One region of the Streptomyces sp. NBC_01537 genome, then DNA from elsewhere that is predicted to be linked to it. Evidence: predicted binding sites of a transcription regulator. Region 1 holds the regulator's gene; each other region holds the start of a gene.
The links. Region 1 encodes HrcA, which represses chaperone genes, less so after heat shock. Its sites were predicted from a motif close to TTNGCACTCNGNNNNNCNGAGTGCNAA; they were not measured.

Region 2: the regulator HrcA is predicted to act here: its motif matches at 2,950-2,976, upstream of groL (chaperonin GroEL).
Region 3: the regulator HrcA is predicted to act here: its motif matches at 4,938-4,964, upstream of groES (co-chaperone GroES).

What each region holds. Positions count from the first base shown of each region.
Region 1 covers NZ_CP109392.1:6,579,240-6,588,923, reverse strand. The annotation lists gene OG607_RS30320 (S41 family peptidase) at 1-517, opposite strand, end outside; gene OG607_RS30315 (hypothetical protein) at 660-2,021, shown strand; gene OG607_RS30310 (16S rRNA (uracil(1498)-N(3))-methyltransferase) at 2,028-2,765, opposite strand; gene OG607_RS30305 (nitronate monooxygenase) at 2,762-3,832, opposite strand; gene dnaJ (molecular chaperone DnaJ) at 3,909-5,045, opposite strand; gene hrcA (heat-inducible transcriptional repressor HrcA) at 5,046-6,068, opposite strand; gene OG607_RS30290 (MBL fold metallo-hydrolase) at 6,212-6,961, shown strand; gene OG607_RS30285 (DUF3097 domain-containing protein) at 7,096-7,926, shown strand; gene hemW (radical SAM family heme chaperone HemW) at 7,943-9,175, opposite strand; gene OG607_RS30275 (SpoIIE family protein phosphatase) at 9,213-9,684, opposite strand, start outside.
Region 2 covers NZ_CP109392.1:5,575,590-5,585,273, reverse strand. The annotation lists gene OG607_RS25825 (NADH:flavin oxidoreductase) at 1-1,025, opposite strand, end outside; gene groL (chaperonin GroEL) at 1,179-2,807, opposite strand; gene OG607_RS25815 (cold-shock protein) at 3,119-3,322, opposite strand; gene OG607_RS25810 (ubiquitin-like small modifier protein 1) at 3,722-3,997, opposite strand; gene thrC (threonine synthase) at 4,041-5,330, opposite strand; SAM riboswitch class I at 5,348-5,481, opposite strand; gene OG607_RS25800 (glucosyl-3-phosphoglycerate synthase) at 5,720-6,685, shown strand; gene OG607_RS25795 (trehalose-6-phosphate synthase) at 6,874-8,334, shown strand; gene OG607_RS25790 (2-oxoglutarate and iron-dependent oxygenase domain-containing protein) at 8,380-9,426, shown strand; gene OG607_RS25785 (hypothetical protein) at 9,394-9,684, opposite strand, start outside.
Region 3 covers NZ_CP109392.1:3,877,535-3,887,218, reverse strand. The annotation lists gene OG607_RS17700 (hypothetical protein) at 24-578, opposite strand; gene tsaB (tRNA (adenosine(37)-N6)-threonylcarbamoyltransferase complex dimerization subunit type 1 TsaB) at 664-1,323, shown strand; gene rimI (ribosomal protein S18-alanine N-acetyltransferase) at 1,359-1,823, shown strand; gene tsaD (tRNA (adenosine(37)-N6)-threonylcarbamoyltransferase complex transferase subunit TsaD) at 1,862-2,899, shown strand; gene OG607_RS17680 (hypothetical protein) at 2,896-3,153, shown strand; gene OG607_RS17675 (SCO1431 family membrane protein) at 3,206-3,343, shown strand; gene OG607_RS17670 (THUMP-like domain-containing protein) at 3,336-4,526, opposite strand; gene OG607_RS17665 (DUF6234 family protein) at 4,557-4,850, opposite strand; gene groES (co-chaperone GroES) at 5,113-5,421, shown strand; gene groL (chaperonin GroEL) at 5,547-7,172, shown strand; gene OG607_RS17650 (ester cyclase) at 7,274-7,978, opposite strand; gene OG607_RS17645 (SDR family NAD(P)-dependent oxidoreductase) at 8,076-8,861, opposite strand; gene OG607_RS17640 (MOSC domain-containing protein) at 9,394-9,684, opposite strand, start outside.

The sequences.
Region 1 (9,684 bases):
CCGCCGTCCCGCCCCGGTACCGCTTCCACCACGCGGCCTCCCGGTTCATCCCCGCCGACAGCAGCACCACCTGGCCCCCCGGCCCGTACGCAACCGCCCCCACCGGCCCGTACGGCAGCACCCGCCCCGGCCCCCCGTCCAACGGCACCGCGCTCGCCCAGCTCCGCCGCAGGCTTGCCTGCCCGTGGGTGCTGATCGCCACGACCTCCCCGCCGGCCGTCCATCCGCGCACCGAGGTCTTCCAACTCCCCCAGTGCGTCAGCCGCTTCGACGCCCCGCCGTCCACCGGCGCGACATGCACCTCCGGCGCCCCGTCGCGGGTCGACGTCCACGCGATCCACTGCCCGTCCGGCGAGATCCGGGGATGGTCGACGGGCACGTTGTCGGCACTCACGCGCCACGCGCGGCCGCTGCCGTCGAGGGGGGCCGCCCAGATGTCGTCCTCGGCCGTGAAGGTGATCAGGTCGCCGTGGAGGTGGGGGAAGCGGAGATACGCGGGGTGCGAAGGCTGCGTCACGCCGTCACATTAGTCACCCGTCGGGCGCAGTGCGTCATCCAGGTGGGCGATCCCGATCGTGGGGGTAGGTGCGGGAACTTACGCTGAGTCAGCACAAAACCTCCACAAAGAGCATATACCCGACCGAAAGGTCCCTGTCCCCATGCCCATTCGCCCCCACCGCCGCATTGCCTCCGCCCTCCTCGGTGGTCTCATGGCCCTGTCCGTCCCCACCTTGGCCACCGCTCCTGCGCGGGCGGCGACGGGGGACATCACCGAGTTCAGCGCGGGCATCACCGCCGGCAGCGCCCCGACCGATATCGCGTCCGGACCGGACGGAAACCTCTGGTTCACCGAGGTCACCGGCGACCGCATCGGACGCATCACCACAGCGGGCGTCGTCACCGAATTCAGCACCGGCATCACCGCCGGCAGCCAACCAATCGGCATCACCTCGGGACCGGACGGAAATCTCTGGTTCACCGAGTACGGCGGCGACCGCATCGGACGCATCACCACAGCGGGCGTCGTCACCGAATTCAGCACCGGCATCACCGCCGGCAGCCAACCGGTCGGCATCGCCTCGGGACCGGACGGAAACCTCTGGTTCACCGAGTACGGCGGCGACCGCATCGGACGCATCACCACAGCGGGCGTCGTCACCGAATTCAGCACCGGCATCACCGCCGGCAGCCAGCCCAACAACATCACAGCCGGGCCGGATGGCAACCTATGGTTCACCGAGCTCAGCGACCGCATCGGACGCATCACCACAGCCGGCGTCGTCACCGAATTCAGCACCGGCATCACCGCCGGCAGCGAGCCCAGGGACATTACCGCAGGGCCCGATGGGAACCTCTGGTTCACCGAGGAACTCGGCAACCGCATCGGACGCATCACCACGGCCGGCGTCGTCACCGAGTTCGGCGCAGGCATCACCCCTGGCAGCCATCCGAACGGCATCATCACCGGCCCGGACGGAAACCTCTGGTTCGGCGAGGTGACGGGCAACCGCGTCGGCCGGATCACCCCGGCGGGGGTCGTGACGGAGTTCGCCTCCGGGATCAGTCCTGCCAGCGGGCCCCTCCGGGTCGCCGCCGGGCCGGACGGCAACATCTGGTTCACCGAGTACTACGGAAACCGCATCGGCCGCCTCAAGATCGACCAGGCGGACCTCAAGGTCAGGCTCAACGCCCCGCGGCACGCCCGCGTCGGCAGCAAGTACGAGTACGCCCTGACCGTGACCAACCGCGGCCCGGACACGGCCAGGGACGTCACGGTCACCCTCTCCCGCGCACTCGGACTCCCCGTGGTCGGCGTCTCCCCCGCCGCGCACGAACTGACCTGGCACATCGGCTCGCTGGCCCCGGGCAGGCAGCGCACCTTCCACGTCTGGGTGCGGGCCGCCGGGAGGCCACGGACCGTCACCGCGACCGCGCACGTCACCTCGGCCACCTTCGACGCGGTCCCGGCGAACAGCACCGCCACCGCCAGCACCCGGATCACGCAGAAGGACAAGGACTAGCCGGGACTAACCCCAGCGCCCGGTCCGCCCCAGCAGCAGCGCCGTAGCCGCCACGCCCGCCGTGGACGTACGCAGGACGGTCGCCCCCAGCCGGTACGGCTTGGCGCCCGCCGCGGCGAAGGCGTCCAGCTCCTCCGGGGAGACCCCGCCCTCCGGGCCGACGACGAGCACGATCTCGCCGTCGGCCGGGAGGGGGGCGGAGGCCAGTGGCTCGGAGCCCTCCTCGTGGAGCACGGCGGCGAAGGCGGCGCGGCCGAGCAGCGCGGCGACCTGACGGGTGGTCATCAGCTCGTCCACATCGGGGAATCGGAGCCGGCGGGACTGCTTGGCGGCCTCGCGGGCCGTCGACCGCCACTTGGCGAGAGCCTTGGCACCGCGCTCGGCCCGCCACTGGGTGACGCAACGGGCTGCCGCCCAGGGCACGATGGCGTCGATGCCGGTCTCGGTCATCGTCTCGACGGCCAGCTCGCCGCGGTCGCCTTTGGGGAGTGCCTGTACGACGGTGATGCGGGGGCGGGGGGCGGGCTCGCTGCGCAGCGCGGTTACGGCGACCTCGAGGTGGTCCTTGCCCTCGACCGCCGCCACCGTGCCGTAAGCCCCCGTACCGGCGCCGTCGGTGAGGACGATGTCCTCGCCGATGCGCAGGCGGCGTACGGAGACGGCGTGGCGGCCCTCGGCGCCGGACAGGACGATGCGGTCGCCCGCGAGGGCACCCGGCTCGACGATGAAGACGGGGGCCGTCATGACGCGCTCCGGGCAGCCATCGCCTCACGGGCGGCGTCGAGTTCATCGGCCAGCAGGGCGACGAGCTCGCCCGCCGCGACGCTCCGGGCCAGCCGGTGGCCCTGCCCCGCCCACAGGGCCATGGCCTGGGGGTCGCCGGCTGCGGCGGCGGCCCTGCGGAGGGGGGCGGTGAGGTGGTGGATCTGGGGGTAGGCGGCGGGGGCGTACGGACCGTGCTCGCGCATGAAGCGGTTGACGAGGCCGCGGGCGGGCCGGCCGGAGAAGGCGCGGGTGAGCTCGGTGTGGGTGAAGACGGGGTCGGTGATGGCGCGCTTGTGGAGGGCGTTGGCACCGGACTCGGGGCAGACGAGGAAGGCGGTGCCGAGCTGGGCGGCGTCGGCGCCGACGGCGAGGACGGAGGCGATCTGGTCGCCGCGCATGAGGCCGCCGGCGGCGATGACCGGGAGCTGCACGGCGTCGCGGACCTGGGGGACGAGGGCGAGCAGGCCGACGCCCGCGCAGTCCAGCTCGGCGTCGTCGCGGTGGGTGCCCTGGTGGCCGCCGGCCTCTATGCCCTGGACGCAGACGGCGTCGGCACCCGCGCGCTGCGCGGCGAGCGCTTCGGCGGTGGAGGTGACGGTGACGACCGTGAAGGTGCCGACGCGCGCGAGGGCGTCCAGCGTGTCCCGGTCCGGGCAGCCGAAGGTGAAGCTGACCACCGGGACGGGGTTGTCGAGCAGGACCGAGATCTTGGCCTCGTACGCGTCGTCGTTGCCGGAGTCCGGATCGCCGAGCGGGGTGTCGTACCAGGTGGCCTCGCCGGCCAGCTGCTCGGCGTAGACCTCGACGGCGGCGGGATCGGCGGTGATGGGCTGGGGCATGAAGAGGTTCATGCCGAAGGGGTTCGCGGTGAGGCTGCGGACCTGCTTGATCTCCTCGTACATCGCCTCGGGCGTCTTGTACCCGGCGGCGAGGAAGCCGAGGCCGCCGGCCTCGCTGACAGCGGCGGCCAGGCGCGGTGTCGACCCGCCGCCGGCCATGGGGGCCTGGACGACGGGGTACGCGAAGAGGTCGGTCAGCGTAGCCATGAGGCCATCGTTTCATGACCTTGTCCGGGGGTCGCACCGGCCGGTCGGGTGGCCCCCGACCGGCCGCGAAAACCGCTCAGCGACCGTTGAACGCGTCCTTCAGCCGCGAGAAGAGTCCCTGCTGCCCGGGCTGAAACTGACCGAGCGGCCGCTCCTCGCCTCGCAGCTTCGCGAGCCGCCGCAGCAGCTCCTCCTGGTCGGGATCGAGCTTGCTCGGCGTGAGGACCTCGACGTGGACGATGAGGTCGCCGCGCCCGCCGCCCCGCAGGTGGGTGATACCGCGCTGGTGCAGCGGGATCGACTGGCCGGACTGGGTACCGGGCCGGATGTCGACCTCCTCCAGCCCGTCCAGGGTCTCCAGCGGGCACTTCGTGCCGAGGGCCGCCGCTGTCATGGGGAGGGTGACCGTGCAATGCAGGTCGTCGCCGCGCCGCTGGAAGACGGGGTGCGGGAGCTCGCGGATCTCGACGTACAGGTCACCGGCGGGACCGCCGCCGGGGCCGACCTCGCCCTCGCCCGCGAGCTGGATCCTGGTCCCGTTGTCGACGCCGGCCGGGATCTTGACCGTGAGGGTGCGGCGGGACCGGACCCGGCCGTCGCCCGCGCACTCGGGGCAGGGGGTCGGGACGACGGTGCCGAAGCCCTGGCACTGGGGGCAGGGCCGGGAGGTCATGACCTGGCCGAGGAAGGAGCGGGTGACCTGGGAGACCTCGCCACGGCCGCGGCACATGTCGCAGGTCTGCGCGGCGGTGCCGGGGGCGGCGCCCTCGCCCGCGCAGGTGCCGCAGGTGACGGCCGTGTCGACCTGGATGTCCTTCGTCGTGCCGAAGGCCGCCTCGTCGAGCTCGATCTCCAGCCGGATCATGGCGTCCTGGCCGCGCCGGGTGCGCGAGCGCGGGCCGCGCTGCGACTGCTGCCCGAAGAACGCGTCCATGATGTCGCTGAAGTTGCCGAAGCCCGCGCCGAAGCCGCCCGCGCCACCGCCGCCTCCGGCCGCGGACAGCGGGTCGCCGCCGAGGTCGTAGACCTGCTTCTTCTGCGGGTCCGAGAGCACCTCGTAGGCGGCGTTGATCTCCTTGAACCGCTCCTGGGTCTTCGGATCCGGATTCACATCCGGGTGCAGCTCGCGCGCCAGGCGTCGGAACGCCTTCTTGATCTCGTCCGGGCCCGCGTCTCGCCGTACGCCCAGGACGGCGTAGTAGTCCGTCGCCACTTACGACTCCGCCAGGATCTGTCCGACGTAACGTGCCACTGCGCGTACCGCTCCCATCGTTCCGGGGTAGTCCATGCGGGTCGGTCCGACCACGCCGAGTTTTGCGACCGCCTCGTCGCCCGAACCGTAGCCGACCGCGACCACGGATGTGGAGTTGAGGCCCTCGTGGAAGTTCTCATGACCGATTCGCACCGTCATGCCCATGCCTGAATCCTTGGCCTCGCCGAGCAGCTTGAGAAGCACCATCTGCTCCTCCAGCGCCTCGAGGACAGGACGAATGGTCAGGGGGAAATCGTGATTGAAGCGTGTCAGATTCGCGGTGCCGCCGAGCATGACGCGCTCTTCGGTCTCCTCGACCAGCGTCTCCAGCAAGGTCGCCAGGACCAGCGAGACGGCCGGCCGGTCGTCCCGGTCGAAGCTCTCCGGCAGATCCGTCACCAGCGGCGGAACGTCCGCGAACCGGCGCCCCACCACCCGGCTGTTCAGCCGCGCCCGCAGATCCGCCAGCACGGTCTCGCCGACCGGCGCCGGGCAGTCCACCAGCCGCTGCTCGACCCGCCCGGTGTCCGTGATCAGTACGAGCATGATCCGGGCCGGGGCCAGCGCCAGCAGCTCGACATGGCGGACCGTGGAGCGGGTGAGGGACGGATACTGCACCACCGCGACCTGCCGGGTCAGCTGCGCGAGCAGCCGCACGGTGCGGGCCACGACGTCGTCGAGGTCGACGGCGCTGCCCAGGAAGTTCTGGATCGCGCGCCGCTCGGCCGTCGACAGCGGTTTCACGCCCGCCAGTTTGTCGACGAAGAGCCGGTAGCCCTTGTCCGTGGGGACCCGGCCCGCGCTGGTGTGGGGCTGGTGGATATAGCCCTCTTCCTCCAGCACCGCCATGTCGTTGCGGACCGTCGCGGGCGAGACTCCGAGGCTGTGCCGCTCGGTCAGCGCCTTGGAGCCCACGGGCTCCTCGGTGCCCACATAGTCCTGGACGATGGCGCGCAGCACTTCGAGCCGCCGTTCACTGAGCATCAGCGCACACCTCCAGTCAGACGCGGGTCCCGTGGCACCATTGGCACTTTGGCACTCGTGTCGGATGAGTGCCAGCTTCCCCGCAGCCAGTGTACGGCGCGGTAGCAAGACCTCGGCAAGGGTGGCCCGATACGGTCGGCCGCATGGACGTGGCTGACGTGTCTGAGGTGCCTGACGTGCCTGATGGGTGGGAGCGGCTCGCCCCCGGGGTGTTCCGGCGCAGGCTCCCCTTCCTGGACGTGACCGTCGGCGTCGTGGTCGGCGAGGACGGCGTCCTCATGATCGACACCGGCTCGACCCTCGCCGAGGGCGCGGAGCTGCGCGAGCGGATCACCGGTCCCGGAGGGCTCACCGGTGGCCGTCCGGTCACCGACATCGTCCTCACCCACGGCCACTTCGACCACGTCTTCGGCGCGGCCGCCTTCCCCTCCGGCGAGGTCCAGGTCTACGGCGAGATGACCCTCGACACCTACCTGGAGCGCGAACGCCTCGCCCTGCGCGGCGACGCCGTCAAACACGGCGCCGACCCCCGCGCCGCCGCCCAGGCCGCCGACGCCCTCGTCCGCCCCGCCAACCTCATCGACCAGCGCTACGAACTCGACCTCGGCGGCGACCGCCAGGTCCTTCTCGTCCACCCCGGCGACGGCCACACCACTCACGACCTGGTCGTCATCGTGCCCGGCAACCCGGTCGTGGTCTTCTGCGGCGACCTCGTCGAGGAGTCCGGCGCCCCCCAGGCCGGGCCCGACGCCGCCCCCGGTGACTGGCCGGGGACCCTGGACGAGCTCCTGCGGCTGGGCGGCGAGGACGCGGTCTACGTACCGGGCCACGGCGCCGTCGTCGACGCGGGCTTCGTGCGCGCGCAGCGGGACGCGCTCCGTTTGCGTTCCTAGGGTCCTGGATACGATCTGGCGCATGCGCAGCCGACAGTACGGGCCCGATCTCACCCCGCCCTGACTGCATCCCCCGGGGGATAACCCCCGGACCCCCAGCAGAGAGCACCTCACCGCGGACAAGAATGGCACCCATGCGCAGCCGACAGTACGGGCCCGATCTCACCCCGCCCTGGAAGAAATCTCAGGCAGCCCCCGAGGTGGCCGCCGAGCCGGACCTCGTCGTCGAAGAGGCCGCCACCGGCTTCTGCGGCGCCGTCGTCCGCTGCGAGAAGTCGGCCGAAGGCCTCACCGTCACCCTTGAGGACCGCTTCGGCAAGCACCGCGTCTTCCCCATGGCCCCGCGCGGCTTCCTCCTGGACGGCCAGGTCGTCACCCTCGTCCGGCCGTCCGCCGCCACGGCAGGCCCCCGCACCCCGGCCCGTACGGCCTCCGGCTCGATCGCCGTCCCCGGCGCCCGCGCGCGGGTCGCCCGCGCCGGGCGCATCTACGTCGAAGGGCGGCACGACGCCGAGCTCGTCGAGCGCGTGTGGGGCGACGACCTGCGCATCGAGGGCGTCGTCGTGGAGTACCTGGAGGGCATCGACGACCTCCCCGCGATCGTCGCCGAATTCGCCCCCGGGCCGGACGCGCGGCTGGGCGTGCTGGTGGACCACCTCGTGCCGGGCAGCAAGGAGTCGCGGATCGCGGCCGCCGTGTCCAGCGAGCACGCGCTGATCGTGGGCCATCCCTACATCGACGTCTGGGAGGCGGTGAAGCCGTCCTCCGTGGGAATCACGGCGTGGCCGTCCGTCCCGCGCGGGCAGGACTGGAAGACGGGCGTGTGCCGGGCACTGGGCTGGCCGGAGAACACGGGGGCCGCGTGGCAGCGGATTCTGGGGTCCGTGCGCAGCTACAAGGACCTGGAGCCGGAGCTCCTGGGGCGGGTGGAGGAGCTCATCGACTTCGTCACGGCGTCGGCTTGACGTCCGGACGGGGCCGTCAGTCGACCAGGTCCCGGACCACTGCGTCCGCCAGCAGCCGCCCGCGCAGGGTGAGGACGGCCCGTCCGTCGGCGTAAGGACCGGCCTCCAGGAGGCCGTCCCTTACCGCCTGGCCGGCGGCGGCCGCACCGGCGGGGGCGAGGATGTCCAGGGGGCAGCCGTCCAGGAGCCTCAGCTCCAGGAGGATGCGCTCGACGCGCCGGTCCTCCGCGGAGAGGAGCTCGCGCCCGGCGCCGGGGGTACGGCCTTCCGACAGGGCCTGGGCGTACGCGCCGGGGTGCTTGACGTTCCACCAGCGGACGCCGCCGACGTGGCTGTGGGCGCCGGGACCGGCGCCCCACCAGTCGGCGCCGGTCCAGTAGAGCTCGTTGTGGCGGCATCGCGCCGCTGCGGAGGTGGCCCAGTTGGAGACCTCGTACCAGTCGAAGCCGGCGGCGGCGAAGCGCTCGTCGGCGATGAGATAGCGGTCCGCGTGGACGTCGTCATCCGTCATGGGGATCTCGCCGCGACGGATGCGCCGGGCGAGCTGCGTGCCCTCCTCGACGATCAGGGCGTACGCCGAGACGTGGTCCGGCCCGGCGCCGATCGCGGCGTCCAGGGAGGCCCGCCAGTCGTCGTCGGACTCTCCGGGAGTGCCGTAGATCAGGTCCAGGTTGACGTGCTCGAAGCCCGCCGCGCGTGCCTCGCCGACGCAGGCTTCGGGGCGGCCGGGGGTGTGGTTGCGGTCCAGGATCTTGAGCACGTGCTGCTTGGCGCTCTGCATGCCGAAGGAGATCCGGTTGAAACCGCCCTTGCGCAGGGCGGACAGATAGGCCGGGTCGACGGACTCCGGATTCGCCTCGGTGGTGATCTCGGCACCGGCCGCGAGCCCGAATTCGTCGCGGATCGCGGCCAGCATGCGCACGAGGTCACCGGCGGCGAGCAGGGTGGGGGTGCCGCCGCCGACGAAGACGGTCTCGACCGGCCGGGGGTCGTCCCCGAGCACCTTCCTGGCGAGCCGGATCTCCTCGATCAGGGTGTCGGCGTAGTTGTCACGGGAGGCCAGGGCCCCGCCGCTGCCCCGCAGCTCGCTCGCGGTGTAGGTGTTGAAGTCGCAGTAGCCGCACCGCGTCGCACAGTAGGGGACGTGCAGGTAGAACCCCAGGGGGCGGTCCGCCGCGCCGGCGAGCGCGCCGGGGGGCAGCGCGCCGTTGTCGGGCAGGGGCTCGCCGTCAGGCAGTACGGAAGGCATGTCCCCCATTGTCCGCCATCGGCCAGGCGAGCTACGCCTACTGTGCCTGCAGCACCAGCAGCGCCAGGTCGTCGTCCGGCGGAGCCGGGTCGTACTCGTGCACCGCCCGCCGGATCCGTTCCGCCACCGCGCCCGCGCCGAGCCCGGCACAGGAGGCGAGGGTGGCGGCGAGGCCGTCGTCGTCGTCGAACTGGCGGTTGCCGTTGCGGCGCTCGGTGATGCCGTCGGTGACGCAGAGCAGGGTGTCGCCGGGCGAGAGGTCGAAGGACTCGCTGAGGTACTCGGCGTCGTCGGTGATCCCGAGCAGTATCTGCGGGGCGGCGACGGGCCGTACCGTGCCGCCGGCGGCGGAGAGCACGAGCGGCAGCGGGTGGCCGGCGCTGGCGAGGGTGCAGCGGGCGCCGCGCCCGGTGGCGTACGGCACGATCTCGCCGTACAGCAGGGACAGGAAGCGGGGTGGCTCACCGCTCACCGCGCTTGCGCATGCGGCCTCGTCGGCGAGGGCACGG
Region 2 (9,684 bases), 1.0 Mb from region 1:
AGCAGCGCGCGCCCGACCGCGACAAGGTCGAACTCGTCGCGCTCAAGCCGGTCCAGCAGGTCGTCAATCGTGGCGACAGCCGCCGACTCGCCCGCGAAGCCGCGCAGGAAGTCGTTGTCGAGCCCGACGGACCCGACCGTGATGGTCGGCTTGCCGGTGAGCTTCTTGGTCCAGCCCGCGAGGTTCAGCTCGGAGCCGGAGCCGTCGAACTCGGGGAGCCAGAAGCGGCGCTGGGAGGCGTGGAAGGCGTCGACGCCGGCGTCGGCGAGCGGTGTGAGGATGGCGGCGAGGTCGTCGGGGGTCTCGGCGATGCGCGCGTCGTAGTTCTCGGACTTCCACTGGGAGAAGCGGAAGAGGACGGGGAAGTCCGGGGAGACGGCCGCACGCACGGCGGCGACGATCTCGGTGGCGAAGCGCGTACGGGAGCCGAGGTCGCCGCCGTAGCCGTCCGTACGGCGGTTCGTGCCGGCCCAGAGGAACTCGTCGATGAGGTAGCCGTGGGCGCCGTGCAGCTCGACGCCGTCGAAGCCGGCGCGCTCGGCGGCGGCAGCGGCGTCGGCGAAGGCCTGGATGACGTCGTCGAGGTCGGCCTGGGTCATGGCGTGGCCCGCGCCCTCCGTGCCGTCGAGGGCGATGCCGGAGGGGCCGACCGGGGGTGCGGTCACGATGGGCGGGTCACCGGCCTTGCGGGCCATGCCGACGTGCCAGAGCTGGGGCATGATCGTGCCGCCGGCGGCGTGGACGGCGTCCGCGACCCGGGCCCATCCGGCGAGGGACTCCTCGCCGTGGAAGCGGGGGACGCTGTCGCTCTGGCCGGCCGAGGGGTGGTCGACGTACGTCCCCTCGGTGATGATCAGGCCGACCCCGGCGGCCGCGCGGCGGGCGTAGTACGAGGCGACGTCCTCGCCGGGCACTCCGCCGGGCGAGAACTGCCGGGTCATCGGCGCCATCACGATCCGGTTGGGGACGGTGGTCCGGCCCAGGGTGAAGGGTCGGGACAGGACCTCGGCGGCACGGGTTGTCACGGCGGGAGTCTCCTTGGTTAGGGGCAGGCGCTTCCCAGCTCAACCGTCCGCCCACGTAAGTACATTCCCGCGCACACACCCGAGGGCGGCACCCCCGCGATGGGGGTGCCGCCCTCGGTCAGGTACTGCTGGTACCTCCGATCCGCGAACGGATCAGAAGTCCATGTCGCCGCCCGGCATGCCGCCACCGGCGCCCGCACCGGCACCGGCCTTCTCGGGCTTGTCGGCGATGACGGCCTCGGTGGTGAGGAAGAGCGCGGCGATGGAGGCCGCGTTCTGCAGCGCGGAGCGCGTGACCTTGGCCGGGTCGATGATGCCCGCGGCAATGAGGTCGACGTACTCGCCGGTCGCGGCGTTGAGGCCGTGACCCGGGGTCAGGTTGCGGACCTTCTCCACAACGACGCCGCCCTCAAGGCCGGCGTTGACCGCGATCTGCTTCAGCGGGGCCTCAAGGGCGATGCGCACGGCGTTGGCGCCGGTCGCCTCGTCACCCTCGAGCTCCAGCTTCTCGAACACCGAGGACGCCTGGATGAGAGCGACGCCACCACCGGCGACGATGCCCTCCTCGACGGCGGCCTTGGCGTTGCGCACCGCGTCCTCGATGCGGTGCTTGCGCTCCTTGAGCTCGACCTCGGTCGCGGCGCCGGCCTTGATGACGGCCACGCCGCCGGCCAGCTTCGCGAGGCGCTCCTGGAGCTTCTCGCGGTCGTAGTCCGAGTCGCTGTTCTCGATCTCGGCACGGATCTGGTTGACCCGGCCCGCGACCTGCTCGCTGTCGCCGGCGCCGTCCACGATCGTGGTCTCGTCCTTGGTGATGACGACCTTGCGGGCGTGGCCGAGCAGGTCGATGCCCGCGTTCTCCAGCTTGAGGCCGACCTCCTCGGAGATGACGGTGCCACCGGTGAGGATGGCGATGTCACCGAGCATGGCCTTGCGGCGGTCGCCGAAGCCCGGGGCCTTGACGGCCACGGACTTGAAGGTGCCACGGATCTTGTTGACGACCAGGGTCGACAGGGCCTCGCCCTCGACGTCCTCGGCGATGATCAGCAGCGGCTTGCCGGACTGCATGACCTTCTCCAGCAGCGGGAGCAGGTCCTTCACCGAGGAGATCTTGGAGTTGACGATCAGGATGTACGGGTCGTCGAAGGACGTCTCCATACGCTCCAGGTCGGTGGCGAAGTACGCCGAGATGTAGCCCTTGTCGAAGCGCATGCCCTCGGTGAGCTCAAGCTCCAGCCCGAAGGTCTGCGACTCCTCGACGGTGATGACGCCTTCCTTGCCGACCTTGTCCATCGCCTCGGCGATGAGCTCGCCGATCTGCGGGTCGGCGGCGGAGATGGAGGCGGTCGAAGCGATCTGCTCCTTGGTCTCCACGTCCTTGGCCTGGTCGAGCAGGGCGGCGGAGACGGCCTCGACGGCCTTCTCGATGCCACGCTTGAGGGCCATCGGGTTGGCGCCGGCCGCCACGTTGCGCAGGCCCTCGCGGACCAGTGCCTGGGCGAGAACGGTCGCGGTGGTCGTACCGTCACCGGCGACGTCGTCCGTCTTCTTGGCGACTTCCTTGACCAGCTCGGCGCCGATCTTCTCGTACGGGTCCTCGAGCTCGATCTCCTTGGCGATGGAAACACCATCGTTGGTGATCGTGGGGGCGCCCCACTTCTTCTCGAGGACGACGTTGCGGCCCTTGGGGCCGAGGGTGACCTTGACGGCGTCGGCGAGCTGGTTCATCCCGCGCTCGAGACCGCGCCGTGCCTCCTCGTCGAACGCGATGATCTTGGCCATGTGAAGTGGTCCTCCCGGACGGGGTGGATTGCTCCGGACCGCGCTGGCGCCCGCGACGGACGGCCTGTCTCCCACCGGTCTCTTACCGGCGGTCGAGCGGGCCTCACCTGACCCGATCCGTGTCGTTCCTTCGATGCTTCAATCAGCACTCTCAACATCAGAGTGCTAACGCTAATGATTAGCACTCGACCCCCGAGAGTGCAAGCGGTTCGGGCCGGGGCGAGGCAGGGCCGGACGCGGAAGGGCCCGCATCCTGGTGGATGCGGGCCCTCCTGCGTGTGAGCGTGTCTGGTTGGCCGATGCCGCCCCGGTCAGACGGCGAGACGGACCATGTCCGCCTGCGGCCCTTTCTGACCCTGCGAGATCTCGAACTCGACCCGCTGGCCTTCTTCGAGGGTGCGATAACCGTCCATCTGAATCGCGCTGTAGTGCACGAAGACGTCCGCACCACCGTCGACCGCGATGAAGCCGTACCCCTTCTCCGCGTTGAACCATTTGACGGTGCCCTGAGCCATCCCTAACTCCCCTATTACTGGCCCTTCGCAGGACCGCACCTCGCGGACCCGGGTCAGACCTCACCCCCTACAGCCCAGGGGGCGTGCGCCGGAACGCGTCGACCGCCGCCGAATGTATCTGCCTGACTGCCCTCTGCAACAGGTCAATCGGACGAGAATTCTGGGCATGTTCGAACGGAAAAAGGGGATGAATTAAGGGGAATCCGGGTCAAGTCGGACTGGACATAAGTAGCCAACGCGACAATCGTCGCGCTAATTTGGCGATAAATCGCTGTCCATCGAACGGCGCGGAATTGAGTTGCGCGGGATTCCAGGGCAACTGTACCGCCATTCAACTACCGCTCAGCACACAGGTGCCCCGTCCTCCCCACGGAGGACGGGGCACCTGCGCGGGCTTCGTCAGCCTCCGGCGACCGCCGGGATGATCGAGACGCTCGCGCCGTCCGCGACCGCCGTCAGCAGGCCCTCGGAGAAGCGGACGTCGTCGTCGTTCACGTACACGTTCACGAAGCGGCGCAGCTTGCCCGTGTCGTCCAGCACGCGGGCGGAGATGCCCGGGTGGTTCTTCTCCAGCGACTCGATGACCTCGGCCAGGGTCGCGCCGTCGGCCGGCACCTCGGCCTTTCCGTCGGTGTACGTACGAAGGATGGTCGGGATGCGTACGGAAGCGCTCATGATTCGGGGTTCACCTTCAGTCGGTGCAGGCGGTCAGTGGGAATCAGTGGGCCAGACCCGCCGCGCGGAACGCGTCCACGCTGGGCTTGATCGTCGCTGTCGGGCCGGTCGTCTCGGCGACGGCGTCGAGCGTCTTCAGGCCGTCGCCGGTGTTCAGGACGACCGTCTCGGCGGCCGGGTCCAGCTGGCCGTTCTCGATCAGCTTCTTCAGGACGCCGACCGTCACCCCGCCCGCCGTCTCGGCGAAGATGCCCTCGGTCCGGGCCAGCAGCTTGATCGCGTCCACGCACTGCTCGTCGGTGACGTCCTCGACCGCGCCGCCCGTGCGGCGGGCGATGTCGAGCACGTACGGGCCGTCGGCCGGGTTGCCGATCGCAAGCGACTTGGCGATGGTCTTCGGCTTCTGCGGGCGTACGACATCGTGCCCGGCCTTGAAGGCGGTGGAGACCGGCGAGCAGCCCTCGGCCTGGGCGCCGTAGATCTTGTAGGGCTTGTCGGCGACCAGCCCTAGCTTGATCAGCTCCTGCAGGCCCTTGTCGATCTTCGTGAGCTGGGAGCCGGAGGCGATCGGGATCACGATGTTGTCCGGGAGCCGCCAGCCGAGCTGCTCGCAGATCTCGTACGCGAGCGTCTTGGAGCCCTCGCCGTAGTAGGGGCGCAGATTGACGTTGACGAAGCCCCAGCCCTCGCCGATCGGGTCGCCGATCAGCTCGCTGCAGAAGCGGTTGACGTCGTCGTAGTTGCCCTCGATGCCGACCAGCTCGCCGCCGTAGACCGCGGCCATGACGACCTTGCCCGCCTCCAGGTCGTGCGGGATGAAGACGCACGAGCGGAATCCGGCGCGAGCGGCGGCGGCGCCGACCGCGCCCGCCAGGTTGCCGGTGGAGGAGCAGGACAAGGTGGTGAGGCCGAAGGTGCGGGCGGCCTCCAGGGCGATGGCGACGACCCGGTCCTTGAAGGAGTGGGTCGGGTTGCCGGAGTCGTCCTTGATGTGCAGGCCGCCGGTGATGCCCAGCTCGCGGGCCAGGTTGTCGGCCTTGACCAGCTTGGTGAAGCCGGGGTTGAGGTTCGGCTTGTCCGCCACGTCCGCCGGGACGGGCAGCAGGGGCGCGTAACGCCAGATGTTGTTCGGCCCGGCCTCGATCTGCTTGCGCAGGGACTCCGGGTCGCCGGTCGGGAGGTCGTACGCCACTTCGAGCGGCCCGAAACACTCCTCGCAGGCGAAGACCGGCGTCAGCGGGAAGCGCGTGCCGCACTCGCGACAGGACAGCGCGGCGGCGGGCCCGAAGGCGGAGGGGGTGGTGACAGCGGTTTCGATGGTCTGCGCAGCCATGGAGGCGAGGCCCTTTCTCCTCATCTTCCCCGCGGCGCATTTCGCCGCGAGACGGAATTGGCACCGTCCCCACCTGGACCTCGCGTGCGCGGTCGGCGGGAGGGTTGCCGGGGCTTCAACGGGCCGTTCCCTCTGCCCCTCTGGATGAGCGGTATGGCGGGTGGTGTAGCGTCCCCGCATTTGTGGTCGTGCGTCGTGACATGTGCCGTGTCGTCCGCCGTGCTCAAACGTAACAAACGCTGATCATCGCGGACATACGATGGTCATGTCTCGTGTTCAAGACTGTAACCGACGACCCCGAACCTGGTCATAGGTAGTCCGTCCATCGAGACAGATGTGACAGGCCGCCCTGCCGGAGGGGGGACATCTCCGACAGAACGGAGCCGCACGTGCTCGACGAGGTAGCCCGCTGGTTGCAGCGCAGGTCGTGGTCAGCAGACCGCCGGCCGATTTCCGCACTTCTCGCCGCCAAACGCTCGGCCGGCCCGAGCGGGACGGTGAGCGTCGTCCTGCCCGCGCTCAACGAGCAAGCCACCGTCGGGGCCATCGTGGAAACGATTCGCCGCGAGCTCATGAGTGATGCCGTACCGCTCGTCGACGAGCTGGTGGTGATGGATTCCGGCTCCACGGACCGCACCGCCGCCATCGCCGAGGCCGCCGGCGCGACCGTCGTCCACCGCGACTCGATACTCCCCCGGCTGCCGGCCCTGCCCGGCAAGGGCGAGGTCCTGTGGCGCTCCCTGCTGGCCACCAGCGGCGAGATAGTCGCCTTCGTCGACTCCGACCTGCGCGACTTCGACTCCCGCTTCGTCTCCGGCATCATCGGGCCGCTCCTGACCGACCCCGGCGTCCAGCTGGTCAAGGCCATGTACGACCGCCCCCTGGAAACCGGCGGCACGGTGGTTCCGGCCGGCGGCGGCCGGGTCACCGAGCTGGTCGCCAGGCCCCTGCTCAACATGCACTGGCCCCAGCTCGCCGGCTTCGTCCAGCCCCTCGGCGGCGAGTACGCCGCCCGGCGCTCACTCCTTGAGCAGCTCCCCTTCCCCGTCGGCTACGGCGTCGAGATCGGCATGCTCATCGACTCCCTCAACACCGTCGGGCTCGACGCCCTCGCCCAGGTCGACGTCGGCGTCCGCCACCACCGCCACCAGGACAGCCAGGCCCTGGGCCGGATGGCCGCCACGATTTACCGCACGGCTCAGCTCCGGCTCGCCCGTGGGCACCTCGTGCGGCCCGTCCTCACCCAGTTCGACCGCGACGAGGACGGCTTCACCCCCCGCGTCCACGACGTCGCGACGGAGGAGCGTCCGCCGATGCTCACCGTCCCGGAATACGCCAAGCGCAAGGCGGCGTAGTGGGCGCCCGCCTGCCCCCAGCCCTTGCCGGGTTGTGGGCAGGCGTTCCGCACGGCGAGCGCAGCGAGGTGGGGGTCCCCCCACGCGAAGCTGTGGGGGAGGGTGGGCACAACCCGGCCACGGACGCAAGGCCGCCCACGCACGGCCTGCCCCCGACCCCGATGGATGATCGCCGCTAGGCTGGCCGCATGGTCGCCGCAACGCATGCCGCCCGGGTACTGGTCGCGTCCAACCGAGGCCCCGTGTCGTACGCCCTCCACAAGGAGGACGCCTCGCTCACCGCCAAACGCGGCGGCGGTGGCCTCGTCTCCGGCCTAAGCGCGATCGGCCCCGACGCGGACGCCGTCTGGGTCTGCGCCGCACTGGGCGACGGCGACCGCGAAGCCGTACGCCGCGCGGAGCGCGGGCGCCTCGACCCGGCGGACAGCGGCGGCCAGCACGTGCGCATGCTGGACATCGACCCGGACACCTTCGCCGCCGCCTACAACGGCATCGCGAACTCCGTCCTGTGGTTCGTGCACCACATGCTCTTCCAGACCCCGCTGGAGCCCGTCTTCGACGCGGACTTCCGCAGCGAGTGGGCCGCGTACGAGGCCTACAACGCCGCCTTCGCCGACGCCCTCGCCGAGGAGGCCGCCGACGGCGCCGCCGTGCTCGTGCAGGACTACCACCTGGCCCTCGTGCCCAAGCTGCTGCGCGCCCGCCGCCCCGACCTGCACATCGGCCACTTCTCGCACACCCCGTGGGCGCCGCCGGACTACTTCCGCCTGCTGCCCGACGACGTCGCCGCCGCCGTCCTCACCGGCATCCTGGGCGCCGACCGCGCCGCCTTCCTCACCACCCGCTGGGCCGACGCCTTCACCGACTGCTGCGAACGCGTCCTGGGCGCCTCCGTCATCCGCGACCAGGGCGCCGTCACCGTCACCCACGAGGGCCGCACCACCCGCATCGGCGTCCACGGCCTCGGCGCCGACGCCGACTTCCTGCGGGCCCGCTCCCACCGCCCCGACGTCGAGGAGCGCCTCGCCGCCCTCCGCGAAGCCGTCGGCGGCCCCGACCGCAAGGTCATCGTCCGCGTGGACCGCACCGAGCTGTCCAAGAACATCGTCCGGGGCCTCCTCGCCTACGGCGAGCTGCTCCGCGACCGCCCCGAGTGGCACGGCCGCGTCGTCCACGTCGCCTTCGCCTACCCCTCGCGCGGCGACCTCGCCGTCTACGTCGAGTACACCGACGAGGTCCGCCAGGTCGCCGAGGAGATCAACGAGGAATTCGGCACCCCCGGCTGGCAGCCGGTGATCCTGCACGTCAAGGACGACTTCGCCCGCTCCCTGGCCGCCTACCGGCTCGCGGACGTCGCCCTCGTCAACCCCATCCGCGACGGCATGAACCTCGTCGCCAAGGAAATCCCCGTCGTCTCCGACGAGGGCGTGGCCCTGGTCCTGTCCCGGGAAGCCGGCGCGTACGAGGAACTGGGCGACGACTCCTTCGTCATCAACCCCTACGACCTGCGAGCCACCGCCCAGGCCCTCCACGACGCCCTCTCCCTCCCGGTGCACGAGCGCGCCGAGCGCAGCAAGCGCCTGGCCGCCGCGGCGACCGCGCTGCCGCCCCAGCAGTGGTTCCTGGACCAACTGGGCGCCCTGGGCTGAGCAATTGGTCTGAACCAGGCCCATGGCGCGACCGTGCGACGGGGTATGACCGAACTGCGCACCTTCCACCTCCCCGAATCCGTCACCGGATCGGATTCCGACGTCAGCCTGGGCCGCGAACTGATCCGCACATGGCAGACCGACGGAATCTTCCAGGTCGCCGCCAACGAGGACCAGGACCGCAAGACCGCCCGGGCCATCGAGTCCAGCAAACGGTTCTTCGAGCAGCCCATGGAGTTCAAAGCCCAGCGCGTCAGCGACCTCACCTACAGCGGCTACATCGCCTCCGGCGAGGAAGTCACCGCCGGCGAGGCCGACTTCTCCGAGATCTTCACCGTCACCAAGGACATCGCCCCCGACGACTCCCGCGTACAGGCCCAGTGGCCCTGCCACGGGCCCACGCCCTGGCCCGACGACGAATACCGGCAGTCCATGCAGGCCTACATGGACGAGCTGGGCACGATCGGCGAGAAGCTGCTGCGCCTCGTGGCCCTCGGCCTGGGCCTGGACGACATCGACGCCCTGACGAAGCTCACCCACGACGGCTGGCACCACATGCGCGTGCTGCGTTTCCCCGCCAAGTCGCCCGCCACCGACCGGGGAATCGGCGCCCACACCGACTACGGCCTCCTCGTGATCGCCACCCAGGACGAGGTCGGACAGGCCCTCTACATCCGGCCGCCCGTCGAGGGCGAGCGCCGCAACCGCAACTGGCTCCCCGAGGAGAGCGCGGCCGGGGTCTTCGAGGACGACGACCACTGGACCTACGTCCGGCCGGTCGCGCGCACGTTCACCGTGTTCCCCGGTGACGTCATGCAGCTGATCACGAACGGCGCACTGCTCTCGACGCCCCACAAGGTCAAGCTCGCCGACCGCGAACGGTACGCCTTCGCGTACTTCCACGAGCCGAGCTTCGAGGCAGTGGCCCGCCCCCTCGACCCGGCCAGCACGGACGAACCGCTGCACTACGGTAGCCACTTTACTGACATGTTCATGCGGTGCTATCCCGACCGGATCACCACCCGCCGGATCCTGGACGAGGACCGCGTCTCCGTCCTGTCAAAGCTCCGGGAGGCCGCCCTGGAGGTCTGACGACCCCGCCCGGCTAATGCCCAGACGGAGGCTGCCCGCAAGCGTGTTGGCGGCGACATACGCCTCCACCGCACCCCGCGCCGCATGCGCAGGCAGTGGTTCCAGCCCGACCAGCACCGCCACCGGCCCACCCGAGGCCACGAAAGCGGCCCACCGCTTGCTCACCGGGAAGTCCACACCGTGCAGGGCCGCCCGATCCCGGCCCTGCACGGCGACCCGCTCCCCCACCTCCGGCAACCGCTCCCCCGGCTCCGCCAG
Region 3 (9,684 bases), 2.7 Mb from region 1:
GGCATTTCAGCCCGGGAACTTCCCTACGCGACGACGACGACCTTCGTGCCGATCACCGCGAGCTCCCACAGAGCCGCACCGTCCGCGCGACGCTCGCGGATGCCGCCCGTCCGCTTCGACGGGTCGACCGACGGCTGCGAGCCGTCCTGCGCGGCGCTGAAGCCGATGATGACGCCGCCGGAGGTCGCGAAGCGGACGACGTGCTCGATGGCGACCCCGTCGCCCCCCGTGCCGAGCGAGGTGCGCGAGGTGACGGTGTAGGTGGCCTTCGCGGGGTCGACCGTGCCGGGGGCGACGGTGAAGGTACGGGTCGCCTTGCCGGTGTCGCCGACGAGCCAGACGCGGTCGGCGCCGAGCGAGTAGACGACGCGCAGGCCGTTGCCGGAGCCGGCCGGAAGCGGGTTGGCGGCCGCGGTCCGGGAGGGGGCGGCGGAGGCCGAGCCGGAGGGGGCGGAGGCCACCGAGGGGCCGGAGGTGTCGGGCGCGGTGCCGGAGGCCTGGACGGCGAGGACCGAGATCGCAGCGAGGGCTGCCGCGGTGAGGCCGGCCACGATGATCCCCGAACCGATCCTTGCCACGGTGTGCGCTCCTCGTCAATCACGGTAACGGTCCCGACGTTAGCAGCCGCCAACAGCGGTCGCCGCGCGCCGTACGCTTGTCACCGTGCTGCTCCTCGCCTTCGACACCGCCACCCCCGCCGTCACCGCCGCGCTCCACGACGGACGCGACGTCCTCGCCGAGTCCACCGAGGTCGACGCCCGGCGGCACGGCGAACTGCTGATGCCCGCCGTCGACCGGGTGCTGCGCGAGGCCGACGTCAAACTCGACGCCGTCACCGGCATCGTCGTCGGCGTCGGCCCCGGCCCCTACACCGGGCTGCGGGTCGGGCTCGTCACCGCCGCCGCCCTCGGCGACGCGCTGGGCGTCCCGGTGCACGGCATCTGCACGCTGGACGGCATCGCGTACGCCGCCGGGCTGGACGAGCCGTTCGTCGTCGCGACCGACGCCCGCCGCAAAGAGGTCTACTGGGCCCGCTACGACAGCCCCCGCGCCCGGGCCACCGACCCCGCCGTGGACCGGCCCGCCGACATCGCCGAACTGGTCGCGGGCCTGCCGTCGGTGGGCGCAGGGGCCGAGCTGTACCCCGAGGTGTTCACGGAGCTGCGCCCCGGCTTCCCCGTCCACCAGTCGGCGGCCGCGCTGGCCGCCCTCGCGGCTGTGAAGCTGGAGGAGGGCGAGGGCTTCCTGCCGCCGCTGCCGCTGTACCTGCGCCGCCCGGACGCCCAGGTGCCCGCCGGCTACAAGGCGGTCCTGCCGAAGTGACCGAAGTGACCGAAGTGACGGTGGCACTGCGCGAGATGCGCTGGTGGGACATCGACCCGGTGATGGAGCTGGAGCACGAGCTCTTCCCGGACGACGCCTGGTCGCGCGGGATGTTCTGGTCCGAGCTGGCCGAGGCCCGGCACCCGGCCGCGACCCGGCACTACGTCGTCGCGGAGCACGAGCCGGACAGGCGGATCGTCGGCTACGCCGGGCTCGCGGCCGTCGCCGGGACCGGCGACGTACAGACCATCGCGACCGCCCGCGACCAGTGGGGCACCGGCCTCGGCGCACGGCTGCTGGCCGAACTGCTGCACCAGGCCACCGCCTTCGAGTGCCATGAGGTGCTGCTCGAAGTGCGCGTCGACAACATCCGCGCCCAACGCCTCTACGAGCGCTTCGGCTTCGAGCCGATCGGCTTCCGCAAGGGCTACTACCAGCCGGGCAATGTCGACGCCCTCGTCATGCGCCTCTCCGATCTGACCGACCTCCGATCCGCCTGACCCCGATCTGCCTGACCCGCAAGGAACTGGTGACATCCATGGCTGACGAGCCACTCGTCCTCGGCATCGAGACCTCCTGCGACGAGACCGGCGTCGGCATCGTCCGCGGCCACACCCTGCTCGCCGACGCCATCGCCTCCAGCGTGGACGAGCACGCCCGCTTCGGCGGCGTCGTCCCCGAGGTCGCCAGCCGCGCGCACCTGGAGGCGATGGTCCCCACCATCCAGCGCGCCCTTAAGGAGGCCGGCGTCACCGCCGCCGACCTCGACGGCATCGCGGTGACCGCCGGCCCCGGGCTCGCGGGCGCGCTGCTGGTCGGCGTCTCCGCCGCCAAGGCGTACGCCTATGCGCTCGGCAAGCCGCTCTACGGGGTCAACCACCTCGCCTCGCACATCTGCGTCGACCAGCTCGAACACGGCCCGCTGCCCGAGCCGACGATGGCCCTGCTGGTCTCCGGCGGCCACTCCTCGCTGCTGCTCGCCCCCGACATCACCTCCGACGTCCGCCCCCTCGGCTCCACCATCGACGACGCCGCCGGCGAGGCGTTCGACAAGGTCGCCCGCGTCCTCGGCCTCGGCTTCCCCGGCGGGCCGGTCATCGACCGCTACGCGCGCGAGGGCGACCGGGCCGCGATCCGCTTCCCGCGCGGGCTGACCGGCGGTCATGACCCCGTCTACGACTTCTCGTTCTCCGGGCTCAAGACCGCCGTCGCCCGCTGGGTCGAGGGCAAGCGCCGCGAAGGCGTGGACGTTCCGGTCGCCGATGTGGCCGCCTCCTTCCAGGAGGCGGTCGTGGACGTCCTCACGCGCAAGGCGGTGCGCGCGTGCAAGGACAACGGCGTCGACCACCTGATGATCGGCGGCGGCGTCGCGGCCAATTCCCGCCTGCGCGTGCTGGCCCAGGAACGCTGCGACAAGGCCGGCATCGTCCTGCGCGTGCCGCGCCCCGGCCTGTGCACCGACAACGGCGCCATGGTGGCCGCCCTGGGCGCCGAGATGGTCGCCCGCGGCCGTCCCGCCTCCACCTTCGATCTGGGGGCCGATTCATCGCTCCAGGTCACCGAGATCTCCGTATGACCGTCGCCCTCATGTGGGAGGCCCGCGCCGCCGACGGGCGGGGCGCCGAGCTCCTCGCATGGACGCATGCGCAGGCGCTCCAGGGGACGCCCCTGCGCAGGGAGGCCTTCACCGCCCCCGGGGACCGTGTGCTGGTCATCACCTGGTGGGACGCGCCCTACGACGCCGAGCTGCCGGAACTCCCCGAGCCGCCCGGGGAACTGGCCGGGCGGGCGCCGCACCGCTGGCGCTTCGAGTCGCTCGGAGCGGAATGAGGTCGGTCACTTTTCGGTCTTAATCCGCCAAATGGGCGTTTACGCTCGCCGCATGACGGAAATGGCAGCGTCCCGAGCGCGTACGGGTGGCCCTTCGGGCGACGACGGCATGAAGCTGCTCGAGCATGCGCTCGGCTGGGCCCTGGTCGTGGTCGTCGCGATGCTCGTGACCGGCCTGGGGCTCATTTAGGGCCTGTCTGGTGGATCTCCGCGGCGGGCTGCCCGATGAGCATCGAGGGCGCTCCCGCCACCCGGGTCAGGATGATCACGCACGAGTTCGGCCCCGACAGCTTGAGCTTCCTGCGCAGGTCGTCCGGCTCGATCGCGGAGCCCCGCTTCTTGATCACGGCCACACCGATCTCCCGCTTGCGCATGAGCGCCTTCAACGCCTTGAGGCCGAACGGCAGCACATCGGTGATCTCGTACGCGCTCGCGTACGGCACCGGCCGCAGCTCGTCAGCCGTCACATAGGCGATCGTCTCGTCGATCAGCCCGCCGCCCACCGCCTCGGCGGCCTCCGCCACCAGATGGGCCCGGATCACGGCCCCGTCCGGCTCGTACAGCCACCGCCCCACCGGCCGCACGGCAGGGTCCGGCAGGCCCCGCCCCACCACCGAGGTCCCGCCCGGCAGCAGTGTGGCCCGCCGCGTCCCCGGCTCCGTGCCGAACCAGAGCACGGCCTCCTTCACATCACCGCCGTCCGAGATCCACTCCGCCTCGGCCTCCGCCGGAACCGCCTCGTGCGGCACCCCGGGCGCGATCTTCAGCGCGGCGAACGGCGCCTTGCGGGCGGCCCCCACCGCCCACGACAGCGGCGGCGAGTACGCCTCCGGGTCGAAGATCCGGCCCCGCCCGCCCCGCCGCGCCGGGTCCACGAAGACCGCGTCGTACGCCCCCGTGTCGACCTCCGCCACATCCGCGCACCGCACCTCGATCAGCGCGCTCAGTCCGAGCGCCTCCGCATTGGCCTTCGCCACCGCGCAGGTCAGCGGATCCCGGTCCACCGCCAGCACCTCCACCCCCGCCCGGGCCAGCGCGATCGCGTCCCCGCCGATGCCGCAGCACAGATCGGCCAGCCTGCGCACGCCGAGCGCCGTGAACCGGCCCGCCCGGTACGCCGCGACGGACGTGCGCGTCGCCTGCTCGACCCCGTTCGGCGTGAAGTACATCCGGTACGCGTCCTCGCCGAACTTCGCCGCCGCCCGCTGCCGCAGCCGCGCCTGCGCCAGGGCGGCCGACACCAGCCCCGCCGGGTGCTCACGGCGCAGCCGGGTGGCCACGGCCAGCTCCTGGCCCGGGTCGTAGTCCCGCAGGGAGGCGAGGAGGGCCTGCCCGTCGGAGGTCAGCAGGGCGGAGAAGGCGTCAGGATCCACGCGTCCATTGTCGCAACCCGGCTCCACCGGTTACGCGACGGCGACCGCCGCCAGTCCGCAGAGCCCCGCGACCAGCCACTGCACGCCCGCCGTGACCGGCCGCCGCCGGCGCCCGCAGGCGTACGCGACGACCGCCACGACGAGCGCGGCGGCGCCGAAGGCGAGGGTGAGGGTCCAGCCGGTGTCCGGGGCGCGGTCGGCGCCCCGGGCCAACTGGGTGAGCCCGTAGAGGAGCGAGCCCAGGCAGAGCGCGCCGGCCTCGGCGGCGAACAGGACGAAGGCGAGGAGGGGGTCGCCGAGGCGGTAGGACGGGGCAGTTGGCATGAGGGCAGGCTGCCCCGGAACCATGGGCTCCGACCCGGCGTTGTCCGAACCGAGACCTGCGGAGCGGGCTCGCGCCACGGCGCGACATTGGCACTCCGCTTGACCGAGTGCTAAGACCGTCCTAGTCTCGGATCTGGCACTCAGCACTGCCGAGTGCCAGCAACACAGCGACGGGCAGGTCCGGCACCCGCGACGACGGGCCTACCAGGTCGCCACCCCATACAGACACTCCCGTGAGCCCTTTGAAGGGGGAGGTCGGATCGTGACGACCGCCAGCACCAAGGTTGCCATCAAGCCGCTTGAGGACCGCATTGTGGTCCAGCCGCTCGACGCCGAGCAGACCACGGCCTCCGGCCTGGTCATCCCGGACACCGCCAAGGAGAAGCCCCAGGAGGGCGTCGTCCTGGCTGTGGGCCCGGGCCGTTTCGAGGACGGTCAGCGCCTGCCGCTCGACGTGTCCGTCGGCGATGTCGTGCTGTACAGCAAGTACGGCGGCACCGAGGTCAAGTACAACGGCGAGGAGTACCTCGTCCTCTCGGCCCGCGACGTCCTCGCGATCGTCGAGAAGTAATCCGGGAATTCCCAGAAGTTCCGGAACAGCAGTGACCACGCCCCGGGCATCCGCGTCATCCGACCGGGGGCCCGGGGCGTGGTCTTTGTCGAAGACCCAAAAAGACGACGAGGTATTCCGCCGGTATGGCCAAGACCCTGAAGTTCGACGAGGACGCCCGTCGCGCCCTTGAGCGTGGCGTGAACAAGCTCGCCGACACCGTGAAGGTGACGATCGGCCCCAAGGGCCGCAACGTCGTCATCGACAAGAAGTTCGGCGCCCCGACCATCACCAACGACGGCGTGACCATCGCCCGCGAGGTGGAGCTCGACGACCCGTACGAGAACCTCGGCGCGCAGCTGGTGAAGGAGGTGGCCACCAAGACCAACGACGTCGCCGGTGACGGCACCACCACCGCCACCGTCCTCGCCCAGGCGCTCGTCCGCGAGGGTCTGCGCAACGTGGCCGCCGGCGCTTCCCCCGCCTCCCTGAAGAAGGGCATCGACGCGGCGGTCAAGGCCGTCTCGGACGAGCTGCTGCGCACCGCCCGCCCGATCGAGGGCAAGGAGGACGTCGCCGCCGTCGCCGCCCTGTCCGCCCAGGACAAGCAGGTCGGCGAGCTGATCGCCGAGGCGATCGACAAGGTCGGCAAGGACGGTGTCATCACCGTCGAGGAGTCCAACACCTTCGGTCTGGAGCTGGACTTCACCGAGGGCATGGCCTTCGACAAGGGCTACCTGTCCCCGTACTTCGTCACCGACCAGGAGCGCCTCGAGGCCATCCTGGACGACCCGTACATCCTGGTCACCCAGGGCAAGATCAGCTCGATCCAGGAGCTGCTGCCCCTCCTGGAGAAGATCATCCAGGCCGGTGCCTCCAAGCCGCTGCTGATCATCGCCGAGGACGTCGAGGGCGAGGCCCTCTCCACCCTCGTCGTCAACAAGATCCGCGGCACCTTCAACGCGGTCGCGGTCAAGGCCCCCGGCTTCGGTGACCGCCGCAAGGCCATGCTCGGCGACATCGCCACCCTCACCGGTGCGACCGTCATCGCCGAGGAGGTCGGCCTCAAGCTCGACCAGGCCGGTCTGGACCTGCTCGGCACCGCCCGCCGCGTGACCGTCACGAAGGACGACACGGTCATCGTCGACGGTGCCGGTGAGAAGGCCGAGATCGAGGGCCGGGTCAACCAGATCAAGGCCGAGATCGGCAACACCGACTCCGACTGGGACCGCGAGAAGCTCCAGGAGCGCCTCGCCAAGCTGGCCGGCGGCGTGTGCGTCATCCGCGTCGGCGCGGCCACCGAGGTCGAGCTCAAGGAGAAGAAGCACCGTCTGGAGGACGCCATCTCCGCGACCCGCGCCGCGGTCGAGGAGGGCATCGTCTCCGGTGGTGGCTCCGCTCTCGTCCACGCCGTCAAGGTGCTGGAGGGCGACCTCGGCAAGACCGGCGACGAGGCCACCGGTGTCGCGGTCGTCCGCCGCGCCGCCGTCGAGCCGCTGCGCTGGATCGCCGAGAACGCGGGCCTTGAGGGCTACGTCATCACCTCCAAGGTCGCGGAGCTGGAGGCCGGTCACGGCTTCAACGCCGCCACCGGCGAGTACGGCGACCTGGTGAAGGCCGGCGTCATCGACCCGGTCAAGGTCACCCGCTCCGCCCTGGAGAACGCGGCCTCCATCGCGTCCCTCCTGCTGACGACGGAGACCCTCGTCGTCGAGAAGAAGGAAGAGGAGCCCGCCGACGCCGGTCACGGCGGCCACGGGCACTCGCACTGACGCGTGGCGCGTGACGCGTAGCGCGTGGCGCCTGGCGCGTACGACGAAGGCCTCTGTTCCCCGCCCGGGAACAGAGGCCTTCGGGCTTTCCCGTACGAGCACTACGACGGCAGTTCGACCACGCCGAGCTGGCGCAGCATGCCCAGGAAGTCCCAGTGCCACCAGCCTTCCTTGATCCTGCCGTCCTCGAACCGGAAGGTCGTGGTGCCGACCATCTCGACCGGCTTCCCGGTCGGCGGCATACCCCGCATCTCTCCGGTGTTCGTCCCGCGCCAGGTCCAGCGGGTCACCACTCGGTCGCCCTCGGCCACCTGGTCCTCGATGGTGAACCTGAAGTCCGGGAAGCCCCGGCGGTAGCCGAGTGCCTCCTCCCGGAACGCGTCGGCGCCCCGGGTGTCCTGCTCGTTGGCGACATCGTGGTCGCGGTAGTCGCGCGCGACCAGTTCGTTGAACGCCGCCGCGTTGTCCGTGCCGATGATCTGCTCGAACAGGCGGCGCGCGGCGTCCTTGTTGAGCTGCGCGTCACGGACCACGTCCAGGTCCGTGAAGGTCGGCATCTCGTCACAGAGCGCCACCATTTCCTGGAAGATCTTGTCGGTCTCCGGGAGCTTGGAGTTGCGCATCGCGTCCTCGTACGAGGGAAACTCCACGATCTCCACGTAGTGGTCGTCCGCCGACCGGTCCTTCGCGATCACCGCGTGGGTCGCCGTCCGCCTGCCCTGCGTCGCCTCGACCCACGAGTCCATGAGCCGGTTCATGTCGTCGTACCTGGTGGTCTTGCAGTCGATGATCTGGACGAATGTCATGGCGCCTCCAAGGGTCCATGCCCGATCCCCAACGATCCCCGAGGACCAGTTTAGGCCGGAATGTCCATTCGGCCCGGGCTGGTCCCGCGCAGGCGCCCTAGTCCCGGGGATACCGGGGTCCGTACTTCCGCCCAGCCTTCGTCGAGAACCGCCCGAACACCCCGCTCGGCGCCATCCGCGTCGCCGTCACCACCGCCTTGTACCGCGCGTCCGGCACGCTCAGTGACTTCCCCCGGGCCAGATCCCGGATCGCCGCCGCCACCACCTTGTCGGCGTCCAGCCACGCCCACTCCGGGATCGCCCTCGCGTCCATCCCGGCCCGCTCATGGAACTCCGTACGCACGAATCCCGGGCACAGCGCGAGCAGCCGTACGCCTGTGCCCGCCAGCTCCTTGTCCACTCCCTGCGTGAAGCTCACCACCCACGACTTGCTCGCCCCGTACGTCCCGCGCGGCAGGAAGGCCGCCACCGAGGCGACATTGACGACATAGCCCCGGCGCCGCTCCCGCATCACCTCCACCGCCGCGCCCGTCAGCCGGAGCACCGCCTCGATGTGCACCTTGACCATCGTCAGCTCGTCCGCCATCGCCGCGTCCCCGAACGGCGCACGGTTGCCGAACCCCGCGTTGTTCACCAGCAGCCCCACCGGCCGGTCCCGGTCCCGCAGCCGCGTCTCGACCGCCTCGATGCCCTTGTCCGTCGACAGATCCGCCGGCAGCACCTCCACGGACACCGCGTACCGCTCCCGCAGCTCCGACGCGTACTCCTCCAGCCGCGCTTCGTCGCGCGCGACGAGCACGAGCGCGTGGCCGTCCCCGGCGAGGCGGCGCGCGAACGCGGCGCCGATGCCTGCGGTCGCCCCTGTGATGAGTGAAGTCGTCATAACTGCAGGCTAACGCGGCGTCAGGCGAGTGCGGGCGTACGGCGCGGGAGGTGGTGCCGGTCCGGGGCCTGCGGGGCTGGGAGTCCTGGACCGACATATTTACGTGCGTCACGGGTCGGCCGTGGAGGACCCGGCATGCCGCACACAAATATGCGGAGCGTCCAGGACCCCCACCCCTCCGGCCCCGGCCCTCCCGTTCGTTGTCGGCGGACGGAGTCCGGCGCAGCCGTTCGAAGCAAGCGCAGCGCCCGCGAGGGCGGCGTTGAGGGTTGGAATCGCCCACCCCTCCGGCCCTGGCCCTCCCGTTCGTTGTCGGCGGGCGGAGTCCGGCGCAGCCGTTCGAAGCAAGCGCAGCGCCCGCGAGGGCGGCGTTGAGGGTTGGAATCGCCCAGCCCTGCGGCCCCGGCCCTCCCGTTCGTTGTCGGCGGGCGGAGTCCGGCGCAGCCGTTCGAAGCAAGCGCAGCGCCCGCGAGGGCGGCGTTGAGGGTTGGAATCGCCCAGCCCTGCGGCCCCGGCCCGCACGGTGCCGGCCCTAGGGTCCGGCGGGGCGGCTCAGGCGCTTGCGGATCTGGGCCATGTCCGCCTCCGGGAGGGCGTCGGCGGCGAGGAGGCGGGGGAGGAGGTCCGGCTCGGTCGTCACGGCGCGGAACTGCAGGGCTACGGTGACGTCGTGGTGGTCGGGTTGGTGGATGATCTCGATCGGGTCGTCCGCCGTGATCTCGCCCGGTGTGATGACCCGGAGGTACGCCCCGGGCACGGCTGCTGTGGTGAAGCGCTTGATCCAGCCGCCGCGGTCCAGCCAGCCCTGGAAGGTGCCGCAGGG